One region of the Citrobacter europaeus genome, then DNA from elsewhere that is predicted to be linked to it. Evidence: predicted binding sites of a transcription regulator. Region 1 holds the regulator's gene; the other holds the start of a gene.
The links. Region 1 encodes LexA, which represses DNA repair genes until DNA is damaged. Its sites were predicted from a motif close to TNCTGTATGTACATACAGNA; they were not measured.
Positions count from the first base shown of each region.

Region 2: a site for LexA is predicted at 1,806-1,825, ahead of metR (HTH-type transcriptional regulator MetR). Genes of this name have one in related genera too.

Region 1 is NZ_CP148084.1:4,733,143-4,739,502, reverse strand. Features, by position in the region: gene plsB (glycerol-3-phosphate 1-O-acyltransferase PlsB) at 1-985, opposite strand, end outside; gene WHR59_RS22200 (diacylglycerol kinase) at 1,157-1,525, shown strand; gene lexA (transcriptional repressor LexA) at 1,635-2,243, shown strand; gene dinF (MATE family efflux transporter DinF) at 2,376-3,695, shown strand; gene WHR59_RS22185 (CsbD family protein) at 3,832-4,041, shown strand; gene zur (zinc uptake transcriptional repressor Zur) at 4,090-4,608, opposite strand; gene WHR59_RS22175 (cupin domain-containing protein) at 4,724-5,212, shown strand; gene dusA (tRNA dihydrouridine(20/20a) synthase DusA) at 5,319-6,317, shown strand.
Region 2 is NZ_CP148084.1:5,003,896-5,010,255, reverse strand. Features, by position in the region: gene WHR59_RS23455 (carboxylate/amino acid/amine transporter) at 34-933, shown strand; gene metR (HTH-type transcriptional regulator MetR) at 821-1,774, opposite strand; gene metE (5-methyltetrahydropteroyltriglutamate--homocysteine S-methyltransferase) at 2,010-4,271, shown strand; gene WHR59_RS23440 (dienelactone hydrolase family protein) at 4,368-5,174, opposite strand; gene udp (uridine phosphorylase) at 5,440-6,201, shown strand; gene rmuC (DNA recombination protein RmuC) at 6,343-6,360, shown strand, end outside.

The DNA.
Region 1 (6,360 bases):
TGTGCGGCGGAACCAGACCCTGGTGGTACAGAACGTACGACAGCAGCATATAGTCCATATGGCTGCGGTGGCACGGGACATACACGATTTCGTGCCCATCGTGCGCCAGTTGACGGACACGCTCCGCATTGTGAACGTTAATCCCCTGATACAGCCGGTTCCAGGTAAAGCCCAGAATACGGTCGGTCAGACGGATCATCTCGTAGGAGAAGTTGGCGGCAATCTCTTCCATCAGCGCAATGGCGTTTTGCTGCGCTTTTTCGTGGGAGATTTTTTTACTGCGCGCTTCGTCTTCTACCGCGCGAGCGATAGCTTTTGAGGCCAGCAGCTTATTAAACAGGTCCTGGCGGGCAGGGAGGCGCGGGCCAACTGCGGCCAGACGCTGACGAGCAAAGTGCATGCGCGCCACGCGAGCCAGCTTCTGAGCAATGATCTTATCCGTACCGTGTTCATCCGCCATGCGACGCAAGGAGACTGACGGGGAGAAGCGGACAAAACTGTCGCGTCCCAGCCAGGACACAGCAAAGAATTTCTGTACACCGTTCAGCATGCGCAGCGGCGGATTGACTTCGCCTTTTTCACGCCCTGGCGCACGGCCAAACATCACCGAAACCGGCACCATCTGCACATCCAGGTCTGGATTGCTGCGATGCAGATCGAGATAGTTATGGAACAGCTTGATGGACTCTTCTTTCGGCGTGTAATAGGTGAACACACGCGGGCCGCCGTGAATAAACACGTAGCGCGGCAGCAGAGTTCCGTCTATCTCCAGCGGTTCCAGGGGATCGGGGAGATCGTGCACCAGACATTGGGCACGCAGCGTCAGCAAGTCTGCTTTTGAATTGTACGGTAAGACGTACATAATGGGACGAGAAGTATCGAGTCCCAATTCCGGGGCAGGTTCTGCCGGAATAGACTTGCTTTTTACCAGGACGCTTAATGGTAAATTCAGTAATTTGTAGTAAATTCGTGGCCAGCCGGACATAAACGATGTAAAGCCTCTGGTTAATAATGCAAATGCGCTGCAAGGATATCAGAAAGTTTAGTTAATTTCTGTGGTATCCCGTCATACTTCGCGCTGCTTTGCCACACCCTGAAACAAACGGGGTAACGTTACAATGACATTGACGCTAATAATGTAAAAAGGTTCTTTTTGATGGCCAATAATACCACTGGATTCACCCGAATTATCAAAGCTGCAGGCTATTCCTGGAAAGGTTTTCGCGCCGCATGGATCAATGAGGCGGCATTCCGTCAGGAAAGCGTTGCCGTCCTGTTGGGCGTAGCCATCGCCTGCTGGCTGGACGTCGATGCCATTACCCGCGTGCTGTTGATTGGTTCCGTGATGCTGGTGATGATCGTTGAAATCCTCAACAGTGCGATTGAGGCGGTGGTTGACCGTATTGGCTCTGAGTATCACGAACTTTCCGGTCGGGCAAAAGATATGGGGTCGGCGGCGGTATTGCTGTCTATTTTTGTCGCTCTGATCACCTGGGGCATCCTGTTGTGGTCGCATTTGCGATAAAGATTCCACAACTGCATAAATCTCCTGTTTTTTGTGCAGTTTGCGGTTCCAAAATCACCTTTAGCTGTATATACTCACAGCATAACTGTATATACACCCAGGGGGCGGAATGAAAGCGTTAACGGCCAGGCAGCAAGAGGTGTTTGATCTCATTAGGGATCACATCAGCCAGACAGGTATGCCACCGACGCGTGCGGAGATCGCGCAGCGTTTGGGGTTCCGTTCCCCAAACGCTGCTGAAGAACATCTGAAAGCGCTGGCGCGTAAAGGGGTGCTGGAAATTGTATCCGGTGCATCGCGCGGTATTCGACTGCTGCAGGAAGAAGAAGAAGGGTTACCGCTTGTTGGGCGTGTGGCTGCAGGTGAGCCACTGCTGGCGCAGCAGCACATCGAAGGCCACTACCAGGTCGATCCTTCACTGTTCAAACCGAACGCCGATTTTCTGCTGCGCGTTAGTGGTATGTCGATGAAAGATATCGGTATTATGGACGGTGATTTACTCGCTGTGCATAAAACACAGGACGTGCGTAACGGTCAGGTCGTTGTTGCCCGTATCGATGACGAAGTCACCGTTAAGCGCCTGAAAAAACAGGGCAACAAGGTTGAACTCTTGCCAGAAAACAGCGAATTTAAACCCATCGTTGTCGACCTGCGTGAGCAAAACTTCACTATCGAAGGACTGGCGGTAGGCGTTATTCGTAACGGTGAATGGCTGTAATTTTCTGTTAATGCCCTGTAGGCCGGATAAGACGTTTATGTCGCCATCCGGCAACGTGCCCGATGGCGCTGCGCTTGTTGGGCATGGACAACATTTTTTTCAGTACCTCTAACTTCTTCCAGGCTCTCCTGTATGCCTTTCTTTACCTCTTCTGATAAAGCACTCTGGCACCTCGCCTTACCGATGATCTTTTCCAATATCACCGTTCCCCTGCTGGGACTGGTGGATACCGCTGTGATTGGTCATCTGGATAGCCCAGTCTATCTTGGCGGCGTTGCGGTTGGCGCCACGGCGACCAGTTTTCTCTTTATGTTGCTGCTTTTCCTGCGCATGAGTACCACAGGTCTTACCGCGCAGGCATTTGGCGCGAAAAATCCGCAGGCGCTGGCGCGCGCGCTGGTGCAGCCGCTAATGCTGGCGCTGGGAGCGGGGCTGCTTATCGCACTGTTTCGTACACCGATTATCGATCTGGCTCTGCATATTGTCGGGGGAAGTGAAGCGGTACTGGAGCAGGCCCGACGTTTCCTGGAAATCCGTTGGTTAAGCGCACCCGCGTCTCTGGCGAATCTGGTGCTGCTCGGCTGGCTGCTTGGCGTTCAGTATGCGCGTGCGCCGGTTATCCTGTTGATCGTCGGTAATATTCTCAACATCGTACTCGATTTATGGCTGGTGATGGGCCTGCATATGAACGTGCAGGGAGCGGCGCTGGCGACGGTGATTGCCGAATATGCCACCCTGCTGATTGGCCTGATGATGGTACGTAAAGTCCTGCATATGCGTGGCATTTCACTGGCAATGCTGAAGCAGGCGTGGCGTGGCAACTTCCGTCGTTTGTTGGCGCTCAACCGCGACATCATGCTGCGCTCGCTGCTGCTACAACTCTGTTTTGGCGCTATCACGGTGCTGGGTGCGCGTCTGGGAGGCGATATCATTGCGGTTAATGCCGTTCTGATGACCTTGCTGACTTTTACCGCCTACGCGCTGGACGGATTTGCCTATGCCGTGGAAGCGCATTCGGGTCAGGCCTATGGGGCGCGAGATGGTAGCCAGTTGCTGGATGTCTGGCGGGCGGCCTGTCGACAGTCCGGTATTGTGGCTATTTTGTTTTCGCTGGTTTATGCCCTGTTTGGCGAGCAGATTGTGGCGCTGCTGACCTCGCTGCCGCAGATCCAACTGCTGGCCGATCGCTATCTCTTCTGGCAGGTGGTTTTGCCGCTGGTGGGGGTGTGGTGTTATCTGCTCGACGGGATGTTTATTGGCGCGACGCGGGCTGCAGAAATGCGTAACAGTATGGCCGTTGCCGCAGCGGGATTCGCATTAACGCTGCTCGCTTTACCGTGGCTTGGAAATCATGGTTTGTGGCTGGCATTAAGCGTTTTCCTCACGTTGCGTGGGCTTTCACTGGCCATTATCTGGCGACGCCACTGGCGTAATGGAACCTGGTTCGCCTGAGCAGGATGGTTAAAAATTCCGAATAGTAAATAAAACCCAGAATCCCTGACTACACTTATTCTCACGTCCAGCAAAAACAGCATGTGTCTGGACATGGCACTCTCGCTATTCACAACCTAACGATGAGGACTTGATGATGAATAAAGACGAAGTCGGCGGCAACTGGAAGCAGTTTAAAGGTAAAGTGAAAGAGCAATGGGGCAAACTGACCGATGATGATATGACGGTCATTGAAGGTAAACGTGACCAACTGGTCGGTAAAGTCCAGGAGCGTTACGGTTACGCGAAAGATCAGGCGGAAAAAGAAGTTAATGATTGGGAAAAACGTAATGATTACCGCTGGTAATTAACCCCTCCCTCCTGAGAGTACAAGGATGTACGCTCTCCTCCTTATCTAGCGCCCAACTTTCTTCTTCACCTGAATCGTATGGTCATGCTGGCATTCGCCAGGATGACGGCATGACTCAACCTCCACACAGGCCGGGCACAGCCCGTGGGCTTCAATAACGTTATGCCGCAGGGCAAAGCCCATTTTTGCCGCCAGCGTATGCATGATGTCTTCCACGCCTTCCGCACACTCTTCTTTTACCACGCCACAGCGATCGCAAATGAACATTGCGGAACTGTGGGTTGGCTGATCGAACAGGTGGCAAAGCACATAGCTGTTGGTGGATTCCACCTTATGCACAAACCCTTGTTCCAGCAGAAAGTCGAGCGCACGATACACGGTCGGCGGTTTCGCCTGTGGCTCGGTTTCCCGCAGCAGGTCAAGCAGGTCATAGGCGCTAATTGCGCCTTCCTGCAGGCTCATCAGGCGCAGCACTTCGAGGCGTTGTGGCGTAAGTCGCACGTTGCGTTGCGCACAGAGTTTTTCAGCTTGAGCCAATAACTCCTGCGTAGTGGTTTTGTCCATTTGGCGCCTCGATTTGCGTGGAAGGTTAATCCCTTACTTTAACATGTTCTGCTTAAAACGCCGAGATCCACCGTGGTGTGCTATACCTGACGCATCGCAATACTGGAAAATAAACATGAAAAGACCCGATTGTATTCGCCACTGGCGAGAAGTTGAGGGGGCTGATGACGCCACTTATCCCGACAGCAATGAGTTGTTTTCGATTGGCGCGCCGCTTGCCCGCAAGCTCGGGTTAGGGCGGCTCGGTATTTATCATGAACGCCTGCCGCCGGGGCGGCGCACGTCGTACCCGCACGCTGAAAGCGATGAGGAAGAGTTTATCTATGTGCTGGAAGGATATCCTGAGGCCTGGATTAACGGTTATTTATGGAAGCTGGAACCGGGCGACAGCGTTGGTTTCCCGGCGGGCACCGGCGTGTGTCACACCTTTATCAATAACACCAGTGAAGAGGTGCGTCTGCTGGTCGTAGGTGAAGCGAATAAAAAACATAACCGCATATATTACCCGCTTAACCCTGTCTATGCGGCTACGCGCGAGGATCGCTGGGTCGACCATCCGCCGCAGTTTTTTGGCTCTCATGACGGAAAACCCGGGCGTAAATAGCGCGCGTGGGGGCTACGGAGGGATAACCGCGAGGATGTGGCTCACTATCGTAACGGTCTATGCTATAGTAGCGCCCCTTTTTTAACCGGATGCTTGAATATTCGCCATGCTGCCTGAATCTCAGTCTACCGCTTTTCCCGCTCATCGTTTTTCTATCGCGCCGATGCTCGACTGGACGGACAGACACTGTCGCTATTTTTTGCGCTTACTGTCCAGCCAGACGCTGCTCTATACGGAGATGGTAACTACCGGCGCGATCATTCATGGTAAAGGCGATTATCTGGCGTATAGCGAAGAAGAGCACCCAGTAGCATTACAATTGGGTGGGAGCGATCCGGCAGCACTGGCGCAGTGTGCGAAGCTCGCTGAACAGCGGGGCTATGACGAAATTAACCTCAACGTGGGTTGTCCTTCCGACCGCGTACAGAATGGCATGTTTGGCGCCTGTCTGATGGGGAATGCACAACTGGTCGCCGATTGCGTCAAAGCAATGCGCGACGTGGTGTCGATACCGGTTACGGTGAAAACGCGTATTGGTATTGATGATCAGGACAGCTACGAATTCCTGTGCGATTTCATCAACACGGTATCTGGCAACGGCGAATGTGAGATGTTTATTATTCACGCCCGCAAGGCCTGGCTATCCGGGTTAAGCCCGAAAGAAAACCGCGAGATCCCACCGCTGGATTACGACCGCGTTTATCAGCTAAAGCGTGATTTCCCGCATCTGACGATGTCGATTAACGGCGGCATTAAATCGCTGGAAGAAGCAAAAATTCATCTGCAACATATGGATGGCGTGATGGTGGGGCGTGAAGCTTACCAAAACCCAGGTATTCTGGCGTCCGTTGACCGTGAGATTTTTGCTGCTGCCACCGAAGATGCCGATCCGGTTGCCGTGGTGCGCGCCATGTACCCGTATATTGAGCGTGAACTGAGTAAGGGAACCTATCTGGGGCATGTGACGCGCCATATGCTGGGGCTGTTTCAGGGGATTCCAGGGGCCCGTCAGTGGCGTCGCTATCTGAGCGAAAATGCGCATAAAGCTGGGGCAGATATTAACGTTCTGGAACATGCGCTGAAGCTGGTCGCTGACAAGCGTTAAGTTTTCGCCAAAAGTTAGTTAATTTCACCACGCCCTGCACTTT
Region 2 (6,360 bases), 270 kb from region 1:
AATGGGTGTACCTTCTGTTAAGAGACATCCATTGTGGCGTTACTCATCATTACCACAATTCTGTGGGCCTTTTCCTTTAGCCTGTTTGGCGAGTACCTTGCCGGTCATGTCGATAGCTATTTTGCGGTGCTGGTGCGTGTTGGGCTGGCGGCGCTGGTGTTCCTGCCGTTTCTACGTACCCGTGGGCACAGCGTAAAAACGATCGCGTTGTATATGCTGGTGGGGGCCATGCAGCTTGGTATCATGTACATGCTGAGTTTTCACGCCTATCTGTACCTGACGGTTTCAGAACTGCTGCTCTTTACCGTGCTGACGCCGCTCTACATTACGCTGATTTACGATCTGATGAGTGGACGTCGTCTGCGCTGGAGCTATGCCTTCAGTGCGTTGCTGGCGGTGATTGGCGCAGGGATCATTCGTTACGATCAGGTGACCAGTCACTTCTGGACCGGCCTGCTGCTGGTGCAGTTGTCCAATATCAGCTTTGCCATTGGTATGGTGGGCTATAAACGTCTGATGGAAACGCGGCCAATGCCGCAGCACAACGCCTTTGCCTGGTTTTATATGGGCGCCTTTATGGTGGCAGTAGTTGCCTGGTTCATGCTGGGTAATGCGCAGAAAATGCCTGCAACTACGCTACAGTGGGGAATTCTGGTATTTCTTGGCGTGGCGGCGTCCGGCATTGGTTACTTTATGTGGAACTATGGCGCGACCCAGGTGGATGCGGGTACGCTGGGTATCATGAACAATATGCATGTGCCGGCCGGGCTGTTGGTTAATCTGGCTATCTGGCATCAACAGCCTCACTGGCCAAGCTTCATCATTGGGGCGGCTGTGATAGTGGCCTCACTGTGGGTACATCGAAAGTGGGTCGTTCCGCACTCCGTACAAACGGCAGGTGATCGCAGGCGTGATTCCGCGCTGAGCGAATAAACGCTTCTGTGACCGGCTGTCGCTGCTCGCCATCACGTACGGCGGCGTACAGTCGGCTCCACAATCCATCGCCCAGAGTTTTAGTCACCACCAGACCCTGGCGTTCAAAACTCTCCACCACCCAGTGTGGTAAAGCCGCAATACCCATTCTGGCTGCAACCATCTGAATCAGCAGCAGGGTGTTATCCACGCTCTTTAGCGAAGGACTCACGCCCGCAGGCTGCAGGAAGTGTCGCCAGACATCCAGTCGACTCCGTTGCACCGGGTAAATAAGCAGCGTCTCGCTGGCTAAATCCTCCGGCGTAATTTGCGTTTTGTTGGCCAGCGGATGGTCAGGCGCCAATATCAGACGGACTTCAAAATCGAACATCGGCGAGTAGTGCAATCCGCTGCGCGGCAGGATGTCGGAGGTTAACACCAGATCCAGCTCGTCCTGCTGTAGCGCCGGTTGCGGATCGAACGTTACGCCGGATTTAAAGTCCATCTCCACCTGCGGCCAGTTGGCACGAAAATTCTCCAGCGCGGGCGTCAGCCACTGGATACAGCTGTGGCATTCAATCGCGATTCGCAGCCGGGTTTGCTGTGGTTCGTTGCAAGCCTGCAGCGCACGACCAATTTGCGGCAACACCTGATTAGCTAACTGCAGCAGGATTTCCCCCTGCGGCGTAAAGCGCAGAGGCTGGCTTTTACGGATAAAAAGTCGAAAGCCAAGGCGCTGCTCCAGATCGCTGAACTGGTGAGAAAGGGCGGATTGGGTCTGATGCAACGTTGCCGCTGCGGCTGCCAGAGAACCACTATTCCGCAACGCCTGTAGCGTTTTCAGGTGTTTAATCTCGATCATGAAAGTCCTTCACTTCGGCATGAACAAATTGCGCTTGAGGAATATACAGTAACCGCCAATTATGGATGTGTAAACATCTGGACGGCTAAAATCCTTCGTCTTTTAAATTTATGGTGCGTTGGCTTCGTTTCCCCACCCCAGTCACTTACTTCAGTAAGCTCCTGGGGATGAGTAAACTTGCCGCCTTCCCTAAATTCAAAATCCATAGGATTTACATATAATTAGAGGAAGAAAAATGACAATATTGAATCACACCCTCGGTTTCCCTCGCGTTGGCCTGCGTCGCGAGTTGAAGAAAGCGCAAGAAAGCTACTGGGCGGGAAATTCCTCCCGTGAAGATTTGCTGACAGTTGGCCGCGAGCTGCGTGCCCGCCACTGGGAGCAGCAAAAGCAGGCGGGGGTTGACCTGCTGCCGGTGGGCGATTTTGCCTGGTACGATCACGTCCTGACCACCAGTCTGTTGCTCGGCAACGTTCCGGCTCGTCATCAAAATAAAGATGGCTCTGTCGATATCGACACCTTATTCCGCATTGGCCGTGGCCGCGCACCAACGGGTGAACCCGCGGCGGCGGCAGAAATGACCAAATGGTTTAACACCAACTATCACTACATGGTGCCCGAGTTCACCAAAGGTCAGCAGTTCAAACTGACCTGGACCCAACTGCTGGATGAAGTGGACGAAGCGCTGGCGCTCGGTCACAAGGTGAAGCCTGTGCTGTTGGGACCGGTAACTTATCTGTGGCTGGGGAAAGTGAAGGGCGAACAGTTTGACCGCCTGAGCCTGTTGAACGATATTCTGCCGGTTTACCAGCAGGTGCTGGCTGAGTTGGCGAAACGCGGTATTGAGTGGGTGCAGATTGATGAACCTGCGCTGGTACTGGAGCTGCCGCAAGCGTGGCTGGATGCTTTTAAACCGGCTTATGACGCCCTGCAAGGCCAGGTGAAGCTGCTACTGACCACCTACTTCGAAGGCGTAACGCCAAACCTGGATACCATTGCCGCGCTGCCGGTGCAGGGGCTGCACGTTGACTTCGTGCACGGCAAAGATGATGTCGCCGAGCTGCATAAACGTCTGCCTGCCGACTGGCTGCTGTCAGCGGGTCTGGTGAACGGTCGCAACGTCTGGCGCGCCGATCTCAGCGAAAAATATGCGCAAATTAAAGATATCGTCGGGAAACGTGACCTGTGGGTGGCTTCCTCCTGCTCTCTGCTGCATAGCCCAATCGATCTCAGCGTGGAAACCCGCCTTGATGCAGAAGTGAAGAGCTGGTTTGCCTTCGCGCTGCAAAAATGTGGCGAGCTGGCGCTGCTGCGCGATGCGTTGAACAGCGGCGATACGGCGGCAATTGTGGAATGGAGCGCACCGATCCAGGCGCGTCGTCACTCTACCCGCGTGCACAACGCCGCAGTGGAAAAACGTCTGGCGGCGATCACCGCCCAGGACAGCCAGCGCGCCAACGCTTATCAAGTTCGCGCCGAGGCACAGCGTGCCCGTTTTAATCTGCCGGCATGGCCGACCACGACTATCGGCTCATTCCCGCAAACCACCGAAATTCGTGGTCTGCGTCTGGACTTCAAAAAGGGCAACCTGGATGCCGGTAACTACCGCACCGGTATCGCAGAACATATCAAACAAGCGATCGTTGAACAGGAACGTCTGGGGCTCGATGTGCTGGTGCACGGTGAAGCCGAGCGTAACGACATGGTCGAGTACTTTGGCGAACACCTTGACGGTTTCGTCTTTACCCAAAATGGTTGGGTGCAGAGCTACGGCTCTCGCTGCGTGAAGCCGCCGGTGGTGATTGGCGATGTCAGCCGCCCGGAAGCGATCACCGTTGAGTGGGCGAAGTATGCCCAGTCGCTGACCGACAAACCGGTAAAAGGCATGCTGACGGGGCCGGTGACCATTCTCTGCTGGTCATTCCCGCGTGAAGACGTGACGCGTGAAACCATCGCTAAGCAGATTGCGCTGGCGCTGCGTGACGAGGTAGCGGATTTGGAAGCGGCGGGTATTGGCATCATCCAGATTGATGAACCGGCGCTGCGCGAAGGTCTGCCGCTGCGCCGCAGCGACTGGGCAGCGTATCTGGAGTGGGGCGTGGAAGCCTTCCGCATTAACGCGGCGGTGGCGAAGGATGAAACCCAGATCCACACCCACATGTGTTATTGCGAGTTCAATGACATCATGGATTCCATTGCGGCGCTGGACGCGGACGTGATCACCATTGAGACGTCACGCTCTGATATGGAACTGCTGGAATCGTTTGAAGAGTTCGACTATCCGAACGAAATCGGGCCGGGCGTATACGATATTCACTCGCCGAACGTCCCGAGCGTGGAGTGGATTGAAGCCCTGCTGAAGAAAGCCGAGCAGCGTATTCCGGCTGAGCGTCTGTGGGTGAACCCGGATTGCGGCCTGAAAACGCGCGGCTGGCCGGAAACGCGGGCGGCGCTGGCTAACATGGTCAAAGCAGCGCAGAATCTGCGTCAGGCGTAATTCGGTGCCCGGGAAGCGCTGGCGCTTGCCCGGGTTATTGGAAATCGCAACAGTTGTAGGCCCGGTAAGGTGTTACTGCCACCGGGCAATTAACGTTTATTTCTTCCCGCCGTATTGCGCGAACCACTCCAGCATCCTCTGCCAGCCGTCTTTCGCGGACTCTTCGTGATAGCTCGGGCGATAATCGGCGTTAAAAGCATGTCCGGCATCGGGATACACTACGATTTCCGCTTTTGCATTGGCGGCGCGCAGCGCCTGACGCATTGTTTCAACGGTATCTTGCGGAATACTGGTGTCCTGGCCGCCATACAGTCCCAGAACGGGGGCGTTAAGATCGGTCGCGATATCAACGGGATGTTTCGGCGAGTTGAGGGTTTTATCACCTACCAGCTTGCCGTACCACGCCACCGCCGCTTTTAACTGCGGATTATGTGCGGCATACAGCCAGGTGATGCGTCCACCCCAGCAGAATCCGGTGATCATCAACTGGTGGGCATCTCCTCCATTTCGCGATGCCCAACTGGCGACATGATCCAAATCGGCCAATACCTGAGAGTCAGGCACTTTGGCGACAAGACCGCTGAGTAGCGTAGGGATATCGGCAAAGTCATTGGGATCGCCTTCGCGAAAATAGAGTTCTGGTGCGATAGCCAGATACCCTTCCAGAGCCAGACGGCGGCAAACGTCACGAATGTGTTCATGAATGCCAAAAATTTCCTGCACGACAATAACCACGGGCAGGGGGCCATCGGTCTGTTTTGGTCGTGCGTGATACGCTGGCATATCATCGCCTTGTGACGGTATGGACGTTACCCCGGCGATAATTGCGTTATCCGGAGTGTGGACCGTGGTAGACGTCGGTGGAGATACAGCAGGTGCAAAGCCAGATTGTCGTGTTGTCATGGTATTCTCCGTACCCTTAAATATTCAGCCAAAAAGCGCATTGTTAACTATAGACACATGCAACGAACCACATTGCCTTAAACGGTCTATCTTTTGTGCAAGGCTTCCTTACATCGCATCATTTATGTGATATGCGTCACTATTATATGGTAATTGAATGCAATTGATTTACATCATAGTGATGGCTGTCACGAAAATATGTTTATGCCTTCGGTAAAGTGTGTTTTTGCTTCTTCTGACAAAACCGATTCACAGAGGAGTTTTTATGTCTAAGTCTGATGTTTTTCATCTCGGCCTCACTAAGAACGATTTACAAGGGGCTACGCTTGCTATCGTCCCTGGCGACCCGGAGCGTGTGGAAAAGATCGCCGCGCTGATGGATAAGCCGGTTAAACTGGCATCTCATCGCGAGTTCACTACCTGGCGTGCTGAGCTGGATGGTAAAGCCGTGATCGTGTGCTCTACCGGTATCGGCGGCCCGTCCACCTCTATTGCCGTAGAAGAACTGGCACAACTGGGCATTCGTACCTTCCTGCGTATCGGTACGACTGGCGCTATCCAGCCGCATATCAACGTGGGTGATGTACTGGTTACCACTGCATCTGTTCGTCTGGACGGTGCAAGCCTGCATTTCGCGCCAATGGAATTCCCGGCCGTTGCGGACTTCGAGTGCACCACCGCGCTAGTGGAAGCAGCGAAATCTATCGGCGCTACCACTCACGTGGGCGTTACCGCGTCTTCTGACACCTTCTATCCGGGACAGGAGCGTTATGACACCTTCTCTGGTCGCGTCGTGAGCCGTTTCAAAGGCTCAATGGAAGAGTGGCAGTCTATGGGCGTCATGAACTACGAAATGGAATCTGCGACGTTGCTGACCATGTGCGCAAGCCAGGGTCTGCGTGCCGGTATGGTTGCGGGTGTTATCGTGAACCGTACTCAGCAAGAGATCCCTAATGCGGAAACGATGAAACAAACGGAAAGCCACGCGGTGAAAATCGTGGTGGAAGCCGCGCGTCGTTTACTGTAATTCTCCCGTCTATTCAAAAAGGCCGACGCGTTCGGCCTTTTTATTTTGCGTAGTGCCTCGCAGGAAATTCCTTTTAAACTGGACGTTTATACAGCACAATTCTATTTTGTGCGGGTAAGCCGTTGCTGTAAGGGGAGCGTTGTGGATATTTCAATTATG